One region of the Flavobacterium notoginsengisoli genome, then DNA from elsewhere that is predicted to be linked to it. Evidence: riboswitches for the same ligand, from Rfam matches in the RefSeq annotation. Region 1 holds a riboswitch; the other holds the start of a gene.
What was found. A riboswitch is a leader RNA that binds a small molecule or an ion and turns the genes downstream of it on or off. The one in region 1 is predicted to bind cobalamin.
Positions count from the first base shown of each region.

Region 2: another riboswitch for cobalamin. It lies ahead of ACFS3A_RS08245 (TonB-dependent receptor); the one in region 1 lies ahead of ACFS3A_RS07720 (TonB-dependent receptor plug domain-containing protein).

Region 1 is NZ_JBHUOT010000002.1:529,752-535,972, reverse strand. It holds gene cobT (nicotinate-nucleotide--dimethylbenzimidazole phosphoribosyltransferase) at 1-1,014, shown strand, start outside; gene ACFS3A_RS07730 (adenosylcobinamide-GDP ribazoletransferase) at 1,155-1,952, shown strand; gene cobC (alpha-ribazole phosphatase) at 1,937-2,470, shown strand; cobalamin riboswitch at 2,540-2,740, shown strand; gene ACFS3A_RS07720 (TonB-dependent receptor plug domain-containing protein) at 2,770-4,632, shown strand; gene ACFS3A_RS07715 (YncE family protein) at 4,638-5,705, shown strand; gene ACFS3A_RS07710 (S41 family peptidase) at 5,788-6,221, opposite strand, start outside.
Region 2 is NZ_JBHUOT010000003.1:46,051-52,271, forward strand. It holds gene ACFS3A_RS08230 (DUF6428 family protein) at 1-223, opposite strand, end outside; gene ACFS3A_RS08235 (ArsR/SmtB family transcription factor) at 279-605, opposite strand; gene ACFS3A_RS08240 (thioredoxin-like domain-containing protein) at 819-2,111, shown strand; cobalamin riboswitch at 2,200-2,401, shown strand; gene ACFS3A_RS08245 (TonB-dependent receptor) at 2,511-4,559, shown strand; gene ACFS3A_RS08250 (YncE family protein) at 4,556-5,701, shown strand; gene ACFS3A_RS08255 (cell surface protein) at 5,706-6,221, shown strand, end outside.

The sequences.
Region 1 (6,221 bases):
GAAAACAAAACTAACTTCCATAAACTTTTACAGGAAAAAATAGATTCCAAAACAAAACCTCTTGGAGCTTTAGGGACTTTAGAATCTTTAGCTTTTCAGATTGCGACTGTTTTTGAAACTTTAAATCCTAAAATTACAAATCCTAACATTGTTGTTTTCGCTGCAGATCACGGAATTGCCAATCATGGTGTGAGTGATTATCCGCAAGATGTAACCCGTCAAATGGTTACTAATTTTCTGAATGGAGGAGCAGCAATAAATGTTTTTTGTAAACAAAATAATATTGAATTGTCTATTGTAGATGCTGGCATTAATTACGATTTCCCAACAAATACAAAATTAATAGATTGTAAAATTGCTAAAGGAACTCAGTCTTTTCTTCACGTTCCTGCAATGAGTGAAACCGAAGTACAATTGTGTTTTGAAAAAGGAAAATCGATAGTTAAAACTATTGCTAAATCTGGTTCGAATTGCATTGGTTTTGGTGAAATGGGAATTGGCAATACTTCTACAGCTTCTGTTTTAATGAGTCTTTTAACAGGTTTTCCCATCGAAGAATGTGTTGGAAAAGGAACAGGAGTTTCAGACGAAAAATTAATTCAGAAACAAAATATTCTTAAAAAAGCTATTGATAGTTATTCCGGTCAGACCGAATTACTATTACAGCTTTCTTATTTCGGCGGTTTTGAAATTCTTCAAATGGTCGGCGGAATGCTTTCTGCTTACGAAAATAAAATGCTGATTTTGGTCGATGGTTTCATTTGTACGGTTGCATTTTTAATTGCTTCAAAAATCAATCCTGACATTAAAGACAATGCTGTTTTCTGTCATTGTTCTGCTGAAAAAGCACATATAAAGTTGCTAGAATATCTTGAAGCAAAACCTATTTTAAATCTTGATTTACGTTTGGGAGAAGGAACTGGCTGTGCTGTAGCTTTTCCTATTTTAAAATCGGCTGAGGCTTTTTTGAATGAAATGGCTAGTTTTGAGAGCGCTGGAATAAGTAGGAAATAAACTCCATGTTTGTCATTTCGACTGAAAGGAGAAATCGCACTAGAAACTCCACAAAGTTTATCTCCAATCTTTGTCGAATCCCGTGTGTGATTTCTCCTTTCAGTCGAAACGACAAAAACAAACTAAAATTTAATTTATTAATGAAAAAAGAACTCCGCATCTTCTTTACCTGTTTAATGTTTTACACCCGAATTCCATGTCCAAAAAACATTAAACATCATCCGGATTATTTAAACAAAGCCACAAGATATTTTCCTTTTATCGGATGGATTGTGGGGAGTATTTCCTTTCTCGCTTTTTATCTTTTTTCATTTTTTCTTTCTATTGAAACTGCTGTTATTTTTGCCCTAATTATTTCTGTTTTAACAACAGGGGCTTTTCATGAAGACGGTTTTGCAGATGTGTGCGATGGTTTTGGCGGAGGCTGGACTAAAGAAAAAATCCTAATCATTATGAAAGACAGTGCAATCGGCGCGTATGGAGCAATTGGATTAGTTTTACTTTTTCTACTAAAATTCAAACTGCTTTCAGAATCCATCTTGTTGTTTCAAGTTTATGATTCGATGGAAATATTCAAAATTTGGCTCTTGTTTATTTCTGCGCACTCTTTAAGTCGTTTAGGTGCAATCAGTATCATTTTTACACATGAATATTCTCGTGAAGATGCTTCAAGCAAAAGTAAACCCATTGCTAAACAATTTACATGGAAAGAAGTTGTGGGTTCATTCTTTTTTGGATTGACTCCCTTAATTGTATCCTCTTATTTTGATCTTAAAATACTATTGGCTATCATTCCTGTTTTCATAACCAGATATTTTTTAGCACGTTATTTCAAAAAATGGATTGACGGATACACAGGGGATTGTCTTGGAGCCACGCAGCAAGTTTGTGAAGTTATTTTTTACTTAAGTATTTTATTTTTATGGAAATGTATCTAGTTCGCCATACTGAAACCATTTGTGAAAAAGGAATTTGTTACGGACAATCTGATGTAAACATTGCAGAACCTTTTGACGAAATATTCCACAGAATTATTTCTGAACTTCCATCCAAAGCTGTAATTTTCTCCAGTCCTTTAAAACGTTGTGTAATTCTTGCCAAGCACATTCAAAAAAACATAAACACTATTTCTTATCAGGAAGACGAGCGACTAAAAGAAATGAATTTTGGTGACTGGGAATTGAAAAACTGGAACGAAATTGCCCCCGAAGAACTCAATCCCTGGATGGAAGATTTTGTTAATATCAAAGTTACAAATGGTGAAGCATTTACAGAATTACATGAAAGAGTTGGTGATTTCTTATCAAATGAATTTTCAAAAATAAAAGAGCCTGTTATTATTGTAACTCATGCCGGGATTATTAGAAGTATTTTGTGTCATCAAACTTCACTTCCTTTAAAAGATGCATTTAACAATAAAGTTGATTTCGGAGAAGTTATCAGAATTCAATTATAAATATTTTGTTTGTTTGACTATTATGCCTTAAAAATGAAACAAATTTGATTAATCCATATTTTTAACTTTATCTTTGCAGAAAATTAAGGTTGTGTTTTGATTAACACATTAAAAGGGAATCAAGTAATTTCTTGAGCTGTACCCGCAACTGTAAGCTAAGTTCTTAAACGAATGCTTGTTGTAAACTACAAAGCCACTGATCGCTACAACGAATGGGAAGGAAAACAACAAGACGCAAGCCAGGAGACCTGCCTTTATAACAAAATTATCGAGCTCTCGGGAAAAAGAGTGTAGAAATTATGACTAAAAAACTAAGGTTTGCTTTTTGTTTACTGTTGTTGTGCCAGATTACTGTAGCGCAGAACGATTCTATTAATAAGCTTAAAGAAGTTGTTGTTTCTGATACCAATCTTAAAAAATATTCCAATTCACAATCTGTTCAGGTACTAAATGACTCTATACTAGAAAAAAACCAGCCTTCTTTAACTTCTTTACTTAATTATAATGCGGTAATTTATTTTAAAGAAAATGGATTAGGAATGACTTCTGCTCCATCTTTTAGAGGAACTACAGGTGCTCAGACCGCTGTAATCTGGAATGGTTTAAATATTAATTCTCAATTCTTAGGACAGGCAGATTTTAATACTATCGGAACCCGAGATTTTAATTCAATCACCGTAAAAGCAGGAGGAGGAAGTGTTTTGTATGGAAGCAGTGCCATTGGCGGAAGTATCCACTTAAATAATGATTTAAAATTTAAAAAAGAGTTTTCCAACCATGTCTTTTTTAGCGGAGGAAGCTACAATACGTACAGTGCCAATTATAAAACTATAGTTTCATCTGATAAATATAGCCTTCAGTTAAGTATTTCAAGAAATAGTTCTGATAACGATTTTAAATATCCCGGAAACAAAAACGAGAGAAATCTAAATGGACAGTACTATAACACAAGTATGAATACTACTTTTGGTTACAAACTTAATTCTAATAATACTTTAAAAATTTATAGTCAGTTCTATGATTCCGAACGTCATTTTTCTTTGACCTCTCCAAATGCTTCCAAAACCAAGTATAATGATTTTAATACTCGAAATTTAGTAGAATGGGAAAGTATTTTTGATCGTTTTACTTCTAAACTAAAAGTCGCGCATATTGGTGAATCTTATAAATATTTTCCAAACATAACCTCTGATTTTTTTACGTACGGAAAGGTGGAAACTTCCATAATAAAATACGATTTGGCTTTTGATATTAATGACAAAATCAAATTAAATTCAATTGTAGATTATAATCGAAATAAAGGATATGGTTCCAGTATCAACAATGTCAATCGGGAAATTGGCTCTGGGAGTTTATTACTGAGTCATATTTTAAATAAAAAATGGGATTACAACATCAGTATCCGTCAGGAAATAACCGATAATTATGGCAATCCGTTTTTGTTTTCATTTGGATCAAGATATGAACTAACCGATTTTTATCGTTTGAAATTAAATGCTTCCAAAAATTTCAGAATGCCAACCTACAACGATTTATTTTGGGAAGGAAGCGGTAATCCTAATTTAAGACCTGAAACCTCTTATCAGGCAGAAGTAGGGAATGAATTTTTCAGAAAAAACTTTACGTTGTCAGTAACAGCTTATTATAATTCTATCAAGGATTTACTTCGCTGGATTCCTTCGCAAGACGGCACAGATAATTGGTCACCGGAAAATACTTCAAAAGTAAGAGCGTATGGAGCTGAAGTTCTTTTGGAATGGAAACCAAAAATCAACAATCATAATTTCACTGTTAATAGCACTTACGCTTACACTGTTTCTGAAAGTCAACAATTAATTAAAAACCAATTACTGTACAAACAGTTAATATATGTTCCTTATCATAAACTGACAGGATCGCTTTCATACAATTACAAAAAACTATCCTCCTACTTTCAATATTTATATACTGGAGAAGTTTACAGTACTCCTTTTAATAATCCTGCCACAAAAGTAAAAGATTACAATGTTGGAAATATTGGTATTGATTATGATTTTGGAAAAAAGAGTATTTACAAACTTGGTTTTCAAATCTTAAATATCTGGAACGAAAATTATCAGCCGGTCATTAGCAGACAAATGCCCGGAAGAAATTACACTATATACATAAACCTTAATTTTTAAACAACATGAAAAACTTTAAACGAATATTTTTAACGGTCATTATAAGCTCGGCATTTTTCGTGTCCTGTAGTGATAATGATGATGATAATAATGAACCACGCGGAAATTATGATGGTGGTGTAATTATTTTGAATGAAGGTAACAATGGAACTCCAAATGCAACCGTTTCCTATTTATCTACTGATTTACAAATTGAGAACAATGTATTTTCTACCATTAATCCGGATAAAGTTACTGGTGACACAGCTCAGAACATTGGCTTTAACGGAGACAATGCTTACCTTGTATTAAACGGATCTAATAAAATTGAAGTTGTTAATCGTTATACTTTTAAAAGCGTTGCAACCATTACTGCAAAATTAGAAAATCCGAGATATATCACTTTTGCCAATGGAAAAGGATATATTACGAACTGGGGAGCTCCGGGAAATCCTGACGATGATTATGTAGCGGTACTAAATCTTTCATCTAACACTATTACTTCTACTATTTCTGTAAAAGAAGGTCCTGAAAAGATCCTGGAAAATAACGGTAAACTGTATGTTACTCACAAAGGAGGCTGGAATTTTGGAAATTCACTTACAATAATCAATTCTGCAACTAATACTGTTGTTACTAACTTTGTTGTTGGAGACATTCCTAGTTCATTAGTAGAAGATAATGGTACTTTGTATGTTTTATGTGACGGTATGCCTTATTATGCTCCGACTGAAACTCCTGGAAAAATAGTTAAAATCAATTTAAACACTAATGCTATAACTTCAACAATCAATTTCTCCGGTATTACACACCCTGGATTTTTAGATATTGAAGACGGCAAACTATATTACACTATTGGTAACAGTGTTTATACCGCAGCTACAAGTGCTACAACATTGCCTGCAACTGCATTATTTCAGGTAAAAGAAATCAGTACTTTATACGGTTTTGCAGTAGAAGACGATAAAATCTATCTTGCTGATGCAGTAAACTACCAGGATCCGGGTGATATTTACATTTATTCAACTGCCGGAGTATTTACTAAAACATTTGGAGTGGGAATATTACCTAACGGATTCTATTTCAACGATTAATATTCTTTTTAGAATTGTTTTTGTTTTTTTATAAAAAAAGGGCTTTCATTTCTGAAAGCCCTTTTTATTATTTAGAATTTATTTAAAACCCTTTTGGTACCGTTTTAAGATACATACCGTGTTTCAATCCATTTATGATTTTAGAATCTGTAAGATACGGATGATTTGGTTCTGAATTATCAGGAACTCTTTTGGATGTTGCTCCTGTAATTTTTGAAATCGCAAGACTCAATAAAGGCTCAGACGCGTCTCCCAGAACTCCATAAGTTGATATTCTTTCAAATTGCTCATATGTTGGTTGTAAACCTTGTGTATAATCTCCAAAATTAGCAGAATTGGTAATTTTTAAAACCAAGGGTTGCATCGCATATTTATGGTTCGGATTCACATTCTTTTTCGTCAAAGTTTCAGAATCATAAACCGTAAATGATCCTACGTTTTTACCCGTTGTCGTTTCACCAATTTGAACCACATTAATATAAGGTTTTAATCCGTTAATGATTAACTCACTGGCAG
Region 2 (6,221 bases), on a different contig from region 1:
ATAATTTGTTTGGTTTTAAGCGATGCTCAAAATCGTCAGCATTCCAAAGCTGAAAATTTACCACTTCTTCATTCCTAATTACACCACCGCAATCAATAAAATTTTTAGTAATCATTCCGACTTCCGTTACATGGAAATGTTCGGGAACAAAAGTTCCGTTCTCCAATTGAAATTCAACATTTTCTAATGTGGGTAAAATTTCTTTAATTTCTGATAGTTTCATATTATTTATATTTGTTAATTGCAATATTACGATATATGTTTTCAAAAAAAATGCCTTAACAGCATTCTGATTTTGAAAGAGTTTGAGTGATGTTTAAAAAATAAGCATTTAGAATTTCTATTGCTTTTTCATCAATACAGTAACATATAGAGTTTCCTGAGATGTTGCCTTTGATGATTCCGGCATTTTTAAGTTCTTTTAAATGCTGGGAAACGGTTGGCTGTGCCAGTGGAAGCTCATTTACAATATCACCGCAAATGCATTCATTTACTTTAAGTAAGTATTCTAAAATGGCAATCCTTGCAGGATGTCCCAATGCTTTTGCAATAGTTGCAATTTGGTTTTGTGCATCAGTAAAATGTTCTGTTTTAGTTGCTCCCATTTTTTATAAATTTAATATTGCAATATTACGATATAAAGATTTGACGGCAAAGGAAATTTTGAGTTTTTTTTATTTCAATTATTTTTAGCTTAAATGTAATTAAGAATATTCTTGTCAATTAGAATGAAGTATTTATATTTACTTTACATTTTTAAATACTTGACCACAAAAGTTTTAAAATAAACTAACTAACCAAACCAACCCAAAAACAAGATGTCTAAACTAAAAAATGCTCTTTTATTTTTACTGATTTCTACCGCTTCATTTGCACAGCAGATTACCATTAAATATGTCGGAAATAAAGAAACTGTTATAAATCTAACCTCGCAGTCAAGAGAAAATATTTATGATCGCGCAGTTCTGAATACAAACAATCGGGAATTAAAAGTGGATAATAATTCGACTATATCTTGCAACGATATAAATAGAGCCACTTCTATCTATGCGCTGCCAAATGAAACCATAGAATTTGATCTCGACGATAAAGGATTGATTCATTATTATTGTAATGAAAATCCAATCCGTAAATCTGAATCGGAATTTTTAAATGAATCTTTTATAAAATATGGTTCAACTAAAAATCTTCCGAGTTACAATCAGTTAAAAATTATTATGGCATCTGCCAAACTCAACTCTTATTTTGATAAAGATTACATCAAGCAGAAAGAGTTATTAGAAACGTATTATAAAGAGAATAAACTTTCGAAAGAGTTTTACGAATATTTTACTGCTATGTATTGGAGTTTGACTTTATACAATGCTCTGGAAGCTCAACCTTTAAATCCAGCTACATTTACCGCAATAGAAGAGAGTTTCGATCAGGCTGATGTTTTGCTTGATGTACAGGCTTACAGAGAACTTGTTGAGAATTATGTCAAAAAACGAATGAACTTTTTAGGTTTAAAAAAGACTCTTCCGAATGTATTGAACTTTATTTCGGTAAATTTTAAAAATCAGGCTATTATTGATTATTTATTGTACATCAATATGTATTATCCTGTAAACAATAGAGACCAAAAAGTTGTTTTTGATGCAAAAGCACTCGAAATATTTAGAAACAACTGTAAAAATCAAGCTTTTATTTCCAATATAGAAGAGGAGTTAAAACCAACTGCAACACCTTTAGTTTTAAAAGATATAGTGAAAAAATACGAAGGAAAACTGGTTTTGATCGATTTCTGGGCTTCGTGGTGTATGCCTTGCCGAGAGGAACTTCCGAGTGAAAAGAAACTGATGGAAAAGTATAAAGACGTAGCTTTTGTATTTATTTCTATTGATAAAAGTGCAACATCATGGAAAAAAGCAATGTTACAGCACAAAGATATTTTGAATGCGGAAAACAGTCTTCTTATTGCGAAATATGAAAAAGATGAATTACTGAAACAAATAAATGTAACTACAATTCCACGTTACGTATTACTGGGGAAAGATGGAAAAATTATTCATAAAGACGCGCCAAGACCTTCTACGCCTGAAATTGAAACTTTGATTGAAAAGTATTTATGATGTTATAAAGTCTTTCTCATTCGTACCGATAAACTTTTTATTTTGTAAAAAAGTTCTTTCGAATTTGCAGACCCATTATATGCGCCCTATATTTGCGCCTGATTTTGGTCTGTTTTTTCGTCAGAAAAAATAGTTAAAAGGGAATCAGGTGCAAATCCTGAACAGACCCGCTACTGTAAGTTCTACACAAAGTCTTTAAACATTACTAATGTCATTGTCCGCCGCGGCGGATGAGAAGGCCGTTTAAAGATAGAATAAGTCAGGAGACCTGCCACGATCACATAGTTTAAAACTTTCGTGGTATGAAGTTGATGACAAAGATAATGACCAGCTGTTTTACAGCGGGGTCAATTCTACGTTTGTATAAGCATCACAGAAAGTTGATTTAATTCAATTGTGATGTATAATTTGAAAAAAACTTTACTTACCGTTTTTATTTTAGGTCTTCCTTTTTGGCTTCATGCACAAACGGAGAAAGATAGTTCGCGTGTTTTAAAAGAAGTTGTTTTAAAAGGAAAACCGTATCAGGAAGTGATCCCTGTGCAAAGTCTCTCTGGCGTTCTGCTCGAAAAAATGGCGAGTCATAATGTGGCCGATGCGCTTCGTTATTTTGCCGGAACTCAAATTAAAGATTATGGAGGAGTCGGCGGACTAAAAACTGTTGATGTCCGCAATATGGGTACACATCATGTTGGTGTTTTTTATGACGGAATCCAGCTTGGAAATGCCCAAAACGGCGTTACAGATCTCGGAAAATATTCGCTTGACGATATGGAATCGCTTACCATGTATAATGGACAAAAAAGTGAAATTTTCCAGTCGGCTAAGGATTTTGCTTCGGCTTCAGCCATTTATTTAAAAACAAAACGTCCTGTTTTTGCTGGTGATAAAAAGACAAATTTATTGGTTCGATACAAAACAATGTCCATCAATTATCATGATCCGAGTTTTAGATGGGAGCAGAAACTGAGCGACAAGGTGAGTATGAGTGTCAGCTCAGAATACATTAAATCTAACGGACAGTATAAATTTAGATATAAAAGAAAAAATCTCGACGGCACTACCGCTTATGATACCACAGCCACAAGATGGAACAGCGATATTGAAGCACTTCGGTTTGAGTCTGGAGTTTACGGAAAAATCAATAACGGTTCCTGGGATGCCAAAGTGTATTATTATGATTCTGAAAGAGGTGCGCCAGGAGCTATTGTAGAAAATAAATTCAGAGACGGTTTCCGACAGTTTGATAAGAATTTTTTCGGACAGGCTTTTTTAACGAAAGACGTTTCAGAAAAGTATAAATTTCAATTAAAAGGAAAATTCGCTTACGATTATACCCATTACATTGCAAGAGATACAACGAATGTTTTAGGAGAAACGGTAACCGAAGGTGTTCAGTCTGATGACAGTTACTATCAGCAGGAAACCTATTTTTCGGCAGTCAATATGTACAGCATTTTACCAACCTGGGATGTTTCGCTTTCAACCGATTTTCAATACAACAAATTAAACGCAACGAGAAGAGGAATTCAGACACAGTTTTCTTTTCCAGAGCGTTATACGGCATTAGTTTCTTTGGCAACTTCCTATCGATATGAAGGTTTTAAAGTTTTAGGAAATGTACTCGCAACAAGAGTGATCGAAGAAGTAAAATACAATGTCAAAGCACCCAATAAAACCGAATTTACGCCTGCATTATTCCTCGGTTATACTCCTTTCAAGAAATACGATTTCAATTTAAGAGCGTTTGCCAAACGTATTTTCAGAATGCCCACTTTTAATGATTTGTATTACACCATGGTCGGTTCAAGCACTTTGCGACCAGAATATATGAATCAGTATGATGTTGGTTTTACCTATAATTTTCCTGTAAAAGAAAGTTTTCTGGATAAGTTTTCCATTCAGGCAGATGGTTATTATACCTATACGAAAGACAAAATTGTAGCCGCGCCGACAGGAAATCTATTCCGCTGGATGATGACCAATATTGGTCAGGTTAAAGGAAAGGGAATTGAAACCGTTGTGAATTTGGGAACTCACATTCACAAAGTAAATCTGCATGCCAATTTGACTTATACCTATTCTCAAAGTCAGGATTTTACCAAAGTTTCCGGTTTGCAAATGTCTTCTTACGGTGACCAGATTCCATACACGCCTTGGCACAGCGGTTCAGGAATTTTAAATGCGGGTTATGAATCCTGGAATTTCAATTACAGTTTTATATACGTTGGAAAACGCTACAATGGAAACGTCAATAATATCAAAGTAAATGAAGTACAGCCTTGGTACACGCACGATTTGGCGGTTCAAAAATCTTTCCTCTTCAACAAATACAAATTAAATGCAACGGTAGAAGTAAACAATGCATTCAATCAGCAATACGAAGTGATTTACAATTATCCGATGCCGGGCAGAACATTCAAATTTATAATTGGTTTTGATTTATGAAAAAGGGTTTTATAAAAATAATAATTAGCTTATTTACAGCTATAGTATTGGTTTCCTGCAGGGAAGATGAAACAATATTTCTGTCTTCAGATACGAATGTTGCCGTGCCTACAAATGACGGCAATATTGAAGGTTTTTATCTGCTGAATGAAGGGAATATGGGAATGAACCGCGCGAGCATCGACGTTTTCAATTATAGAACAGGAAATTATACCACTGATGTTTATTCCGAAAGAAATCCGTCAGTTGTAAAAGAATTAGGAGATGTTGGAAACGATATTCAAATCTATGGCAATAAGGTTTATGCCGTTATAAATGTCTCCAACAAAGTAGAAGTTTTAGAAAAATGGACGGCAAAAAGAATCAAAAAAATTGATATTCCAAACTGTCGTTATGTTACTTTTTACAAAGACAAGGCTTATGTAAGTTCCTATTCAGGCCCGGTTGCCATTAATCCCAATGCAGAAATTGGTTTTGTTGCCGAAATCGATACAACTTCATTAGAAATAAAAAGAAAAGTGACCGTTGGATATCAGCCCGAACAAATGGTTGTTCATAATGGTAAATTATATGTTGCTAATTCAGGCGGTTATCGTGTTCCAAATTACGATCGAACGGTTTCAGTTATTGATTTAGAGACTTTCACAGAAATTAAAAAAATAGATGTCGGCATTAATCTTTACAGCATGGAGATTGACAGCCGCGGCGATATTTATGTGAGTTCACGAGGCGATTATTACAATACACAACCCAATCTTTTTGTGATTGATACCAAAACAGACGAAAAGAAAATGCAACTCGATATTCCGGCTTTGGGAATGTGTCTGGTTGATGATCTGCTTTATTATTATAGTGTTTCGTGGAGTTATCTCACGAACAGCAATAAGATTACGTACGGAATTTTGGATACCAAAACCAAAAAGATAATCAGCGATAAAATCATTACGGATGGAACCGAGAAAAAAATCATGATTCCGTATGGACTTCAGGTCAATCCCGAAACCAAAGAAATTTATATAACCGATGCCCAAAATTATGTGGTAACGGGTTATATCTATTGTTTTACGCCAGACGGCCGATTAAAATGGAAAACTACAGCGGGAAATATTCCTGCGCATATTGCTTTTATAACCAAAAAATAAAGATATGAATCAGAGATTTTTAAAGTATTGTCATGTATTAACGCTCGCTTTTTTTGTCATTTCACTTGCAAATTGTTCAGGCGGAGATAATGACAATCCGGATTCTGGCGGAGAATCGGTAACGAACGAATTTAAAACCACTCGTTTTTCAATTATTAGTTTGAGTGCTAAAACAAATGTGAGCGCTGATGCCCTTTACAATTGGACAGTTGAAAGTGTTTCTTCAGAGAATTATTCTTTGGTCAACACCACTTCAAAAGAAGCTTTGTTTGCTTCAACTGCTGAAGGAACTTATGAATTTAAAGTTGTTATTACAGATAAAGGAACAACTCAGACTCAAAAAGTGACGGTAATTGTAACGGCTGAAACGAAAGAATTAAAAACATTTATTTCGAAAGTGTTCGAATTTAAACCTGCGCCAGGGCAATTTGTAAATGATCTTCCTGTGGCCAATGACGGCGACTCGGCTGATAGAGTTTTGACAAGAGCTAATTCGTATTTGGCAAAGAAAAACGGCGAT